Linked DNA regions of Pontimicrobium sp. SW4. The protein of the gene in region 2 binds, or shares a complex with, the protein of the main gene of each other region. Links are inferred from orthologs where the notes say so. Each region holds a gene or a part of one and is shown on either strand. Other genes may lie near its edges.

What was found. The genes of interacting proteins can lie anywhere in the genome.
Region 1: rpmG (region 2) and ABGB03_RS04850 share a complex: the UniProt entries of both Bacillus subtilis proteins name them as parts of the 50S ribosomal subunit. The link is inferred for Pontimicrobium sp. SW4 from one-to-one orthologs.

Annotation. Positions count from the first base shown.
Region 1 is NZ_CP157199.1:1,018,300-1,021,133, reverse strand. What follows is about bases 80-2,834. They hold ABGB03_RS04850 (type B 50S ribosomal protein L31), read right to left. Parts: upstream 1,706-2,834; coding sequence 1,454-1,705; downstream 80-1,453. Other genes in these bases: ABGB03_RS04840 (glycosyltransferase family 2 protein), read left to right, coding at 2,433-2,834; ABGB03_RS04845 (DUF4199 domain-containing protein), read left to right, coding at 1,862-2,389; ABGB03_RS04855 (GlmU family protein), read right to left, coding at 116-1,291. UniProt on the Bacillus subtilis protein: While neither of the L31 paralogs is essential, this protein does not seem to function as the main L31 protein.
Region 2 is NZ_CP157199.1:2,118,181-2,121,071, forward strand. What follows is about bases 80-2,891. They hold rpmG (50S ribosomal protein L33), read right to left. Parts: upstream 1,671-2,891; coding sequence 1,488-1,670; downstream 80-1,487. Other genes in these bases: ABGB03_RS09880 (SRPBCC domain-containing protein), read right to left, coding at 80-120; ftsY (signal recognition particle-docking protein FtsY), read right to left, coding at 159-1,112; ABGB03_RS09890 (DUF4295 domain-containing protein), read right to left, coding at 1,287-1,439; rpmB (50S ribosomal protein L28), read right to left, coding at 1,698-1,934; ABGB03_RS09905 (competence/damage-inducible protein A), read right to left, coding at 2,017-2,891. In the rest of the region: more of ABGB03_RS09880, read right to left, coding at 1-79.

The sequences.
Region 1 (2,834 bases), 1.1 Mb from region 2 along the record:
ATTGGGAATTAGAAAAAATTCTTTAGGCAATCCGATAAGGCGTTAGTAAATAAACAAGTAGTAACTACAACCTTAATAAGGCTAATATAAACTATTTAATTAAATATATTGGAGATTATGAAGGTCTATATTCTTTTGTTATTTCAAACACATGTTCTAAAATAGTCGCATCTTTTTCTGTAAACTCTACATTCTTTCTACTCATTACAACTTTAGCAACCTCAAATGCTTTTTTTGTTAAGTATGTAGTAAAACCACTATTACCTCCCCAACTAAAGCTTGGAACAAAATTACGCGGAAAGCCACTTCCAAAAATATTAGCACTTACCCCAACAACAGTTCCTGTATTAAACATGGTATTAATACCACATTTACTATGGTCTCCCATCATCAATCCACAAAACTGTAATCCTGTTCTGGCAAAGCCTTCGGTTTCATAATCCCAAAGTCTTACCTCAGCATAATTATTTTTAAGATTTGAGTTGTTAGTATCTGCTCCTAAATTACACCACTCACCTAAAACAGAATTTCCTAAAAAACCATCATGTCCTTTATTAGAATACCCGAAAAGTACTGAGTTATTAACTTCTCCTCCTACTTTACTATGTGGTCCAACTGTTGTAGGCCCATAAATTTTAGCACCTAGTTTAACAGTTGCCTGTTCACATAATGCAAAAGGACCTCTAATAATACTCCCTTCCATGATTTCTGCATTTTTGCCAATATAAATTGGGCCAAAACTTGCGTTAAGTGTTGTAAATTCTAATTTTGCTCCTTCTTCAATAAAAATATTGCTAGCCTCAATTAAATTATTACTTTTTGGTACAGGTTGTGATTTTCGATCATTGGTTAATAGTTTAAAATCATTTTGGATTGCTTCTCCATTTTTTGAAAAAATATCCCAAGTATTTTCTATACATAAAATCTCTCTTTCAAACTCAATAGCCTCGTATTCATCAAAATTGACCTCGTCTTGATTTTCTTTAGTAAAAAATGCAATAACATCTTCGTCTTTAAAAATGGCTTGCTTTTCTGTTAACGACTTAATTAGTTCTACAAGCTCTCCATTAGGTAAGTAAGACGCATTTATCATGATATTTTCTTCTAGTTCTACCATCGGAAATTTTTCAGTTAAATATTCCTCAGTAACAGTAGAAGTAGTATAACCTAGATATTTTTCCCATTTTTCACGAATGGTTAAAATCCCTACTCTTATGTCTGCAACTGGTCGTGTATAGGTAAATGGCAGTAATTTATTTCTAGAAGGACCATCAAAAAGAATATAGTTCATGAAAGTTAGAAGTTAGAAGTTAGAAGTTAGAAGTTAGAAGTTAGAAGTTTTGTCTCTAACAACTACTTATATTAATAGTTTATCAAAAATAACTTAATTGTATAAAACTAAAAAGCCTTCTAGAAAATTCTGAAGGCTTTTATTATTATATTTTGGCTGAAATTACTTCTTAAATTTCGCGTATTTGTTTTTAAATTTATCAATACGTCCAGCAGTATCAACTAATTTAGACTTACCTGTATAATAAGGATGCGACGTTCTTGAAATTTCCATTTTTACTAATGGATATTCAACACCATCAACCTCTATTGTTTCGTTAGTATCTGCAGTAGATTTGGTTAAAAACACATCGTCATTAGACATATCTTTAAACGCTACTAATCTATAATTTTCTGGATGTATACCTTTTTTCATCACTTAAACTTTAAAATCGTTTCTTTTTTCGAGCTGCAAATTTAAGAATTTTTCATAAAACAACAAGATATTATTTATTTTTTTATTCTTCTTATATTTATTGTAACGTTTGTACTAATAATGATACAAATACATTATTAACCATAAAAAAACATCATGGAAAACTCAATTAAATCGAGTGCAATTAATTACGGCCTATATTTAGGTGGTATTTTATCTTTAATTACTGTGGCCATTTGGTTCATAAACATTAACTTAATGGCTAACATGTGGCTTGGTATAAGCTTGTTATTAGCCATAATAGCTTTTGGAGTAGTCTCTACAGCTAAATCTAAAAGTATACAAGAAGGGTTTTTAACTTTCAAAGAAGCCTTCTCGTCATATTTTATTACTGTTGCTATTGGAATTGCTGTCAGCTTATTAGTAAGCATGATTCTTTTTAATTTTATAGATCCAGAAGCTGCAAAAGAAATACAACAAATTACTGTTGAGAGAACAATTAGCATGATGGAAGGATTTGGAGCCCCAGCTGAAGCAATTGCTGAAGCGGTTGAAAAAATTGAAAATCAAAATCAATATAGTGTTGTTAATACTCTTAAGGGATTAGCATGGGCTTGTTTGTTTCAAGCCATAATTGGACTAATTGTAGCTGCAATAATGAAAAAATCTAACCCAGATGCTTAAATAATTTCTTTATTTTTGACAAAGAATTAAGAAATTACTTAAAATGGATATATCAGTAGTTATTCCACTACTTAACGAGAAAGACTCATTAAACGAATTACATGATTGGATTGCAAATGTTATGCAGTCCAATCATTTTTTGTATGAGATTATTTTTATAGACGATGGTAGTACTGATGGGTCTTGGGAAACAATAGAAACGTTATCAAAAAAAAATAATGCTGTAAAAGGTATTCGATTTTTAAAAAACTACGGAAAATCTCAGGCACTTCATGCAGGTTTCTTAGAAACAAAAGGTAATGCTATAATTACCATGGATGCCGATTTACAAGACAATCCTGAAGAAATTCCAGAGCTCTACAAAATGATAATCAATAATGGTTACGACTTGGTTTCTGGCTGGAAAAAGAAACGTTACGACTCGGTTATAGCAAAAAACATTCCT
Region 2 (2,891 bases):
TGGCTTACCAGAACTTTTTAAGGTCCACCAATTATCTAAATGTTGCGGCAAAGATACCGCATCAAAGACTTCTTTTGGAGAAGCATTTATTGTTAGATTATGATAGATGTTATAACTCATCTCAAAGTGGATTACTGCCTTATCAGTAGGAAAATATATTATTTAAAAAAGGAATCTACAAACTCGTATTTATTAAACACTTGTAAATCTTCAATACCTTCACCAACGCCTATATATTTTACAGGAATTTGAAACTCGTCACTAATACCAATAACTACACCTCCTTTGGCTGTACCATCCAATTTAGTGACTGCCAACGATGTTACTTCAGTTGCTGCAGTAAATTGCTTTGCTTGTTCGAAAGCGTTCTGACCAGTTGAACCATCAAGAACCAATAATACATCATGAGGCGCGTCGTCAACCACTTTTTGCATCACTCGTTTTACCTTGGTTAGCTCATTCATTAAGTTAACTTTATTATGTAAGCGTCCAGCTGTATCAATAATAACCACATCGGCTTTTTGCGACACTCCAGATTCTAATGCGTCAAACGCCACAGACGCAGGATCACTTCCCATAGATTGTTTTACAATAGGAATATCCACACGATCTGCCCAAACTTGTAATTGGTCTATCGCTGCAGCTCTAAAGGTATCTGCTGCTCCTAAAACAACATTCAGTCCTTGTTTTTTAAATTGATATGCCAATTTACCAATGGTTGTAGTTTTTCCGACGCCATTAACACCAACAACCATAATTACATATGGTTTTTGAGTATCTGGAATTGTAAACTCGGTGGCTTCACCAGAATTTGTTTCGGATAATAAACCTGCAATTTCTTCTCTTAAAATTTGATTTAATTCTGATGTTCCTAGATATTTATCTTTTGCAACTCTAGCCTCAATGCGATCAATAACTTTTAAGGTTGTATTAACACCAACATCACTCGTTACTAAAACTTCTTCTAAATTATCGAGAACATCGTCATCAACTTTAGATTTTCCAGCGACTGCTTTATTTAATTTATTTAAAAATGATGTTTTAGATTTCTCTAAACCCTTATCTAGTGTTTCTTTCTTTTCTGAAGAAAATATTTTTTTAAAAAAACTCATCTACTCTACTTATTTTTTAGTGCTTTAATGAACACTCAACTATCTTCATGTTAGCAAAATCCTTGCCTTTTAAGAAAGTCTGAAGAAATGTCATAAAAACTCATGTAAATATAAAATAAAAGCTGCTCTCTAAAAGAAAGCAGCTTTAAATATCTTGATAATAAAAAATAGAACTTATTTTTTATTCAAAAAGTCGTTTACCTGTTCTGGTGCCATAATTGATTCAACAAACATATAGGCTCCAGATTTTGGAGACTTTACCATTTTAATAGCTTTTGTTAATCTTTTAGATCCAGTTTGTAATGATGCTACTGATTTCTTTGCCATGATTCAAATGTGTTACATTTGAAATTTTACTTACGTAAAATCTCTAAATTATTTAATTTCTTTATGAACTGTCATACGCTTTAAGATTGGATTAAATTTCTTAATCTCCATTCTATCAGGCGTGTTCTTTTTATTTTTTGTTGTAATATATCTAGAAGTTCCAGGTTGTCCAGATTCTTTATGCTCTGTACACTCTAATATTACTTGAATTCTATTTCCTTTTTTTGCCATTGTACTACTATTTAAACTATGAGGCTATTATTTTAAAAATCCTTTAGATTTAGCGTCTTTAATTGCAGCAGAAATACCAACTCTATTGATAGTTTTTAATGCAGCAGCAGAAACTTTTAAAGTTACCCACTTATCTTCTTCAGGAATGTAAAAACGTTTTTTAAGTAAGTTAGCATTAAACTTACGTTTAGTTTTATTCATTGCATGCGAAACGTTGTTCCCAACCATCGCTTTTTTTCCAGTAAGTTCACAAACTCTTGACATGATATCTAACTTTAAAAAATTGTTTATTTTAAAACGAGGTGCAAATTTACGAATTCTTTAGTGTTTGACAAACTTTATTTTATCAATTTTTAAAAATTTCTTTCTGAATCATTTCAAAAGCTTTATTTACAGCTTTATTAATCACTTTTGTACGATGGTTTCCTAGATTAAATATTTCTGAAAAAACCCTATTAGGCGTAGCTATAGCAATGCATACAGTACCAACTTCAACATTTTCATCTCCCCTTGTTGGTCCTGCGTTTCCAGTGGTAGCAATCGCATAGTCTGTTTTAAACAATTTTTGCACACTTTTAGCCATAGCTTCAGCTACTTGAGTACTCACTACTGAATATTCTTTGATAACAGATTCATCAATATTCAATACTTCTATTTTTGCTTCGGTTGCATAACTCACTACACCACCTTTAAAATATACTGATGCTCCCGAATTTACTGTTATCCTTTCTGCAATCTTTCCTCCTGTACAACTTTCTGCTGTTGCCAATGTTTTACCAAGATTTGTGAGTCTTTTCCCAATTAAAACTTCAAGTGCGCCATTTTCTTCAAAACCAGCAAACTCTTTTTCTATTTGAGGGAGTAATAACTCTATTTGCTTATTCATTTCAGCAATGACAAGTTCCTCACTAGTCCCTTTTGCAGATAAACGTAATCTTACCATGCCTAGATTAGGAAGGTAGGCAAGTTTTACAAAATCTGGAAGATTATCTTCCCAATCTTCAATTCTTTCGGCTAACTTGCTTTCGCCTACTCCATAGACCAATAGTGTTTTGTGCAGTATAAAAGGCAGCACAAATTCTTTTTGAAGTCGTGGCAATACCTCATGATTCATTAAAGCCTTCATTTCAAAAGGCACACCTGGAAGCGATATAAATACTTTGTTTTCCTTTTCTAACCACATTCCTGGAGCACTTCCAAAATGGTTCATTAAAACGGTTG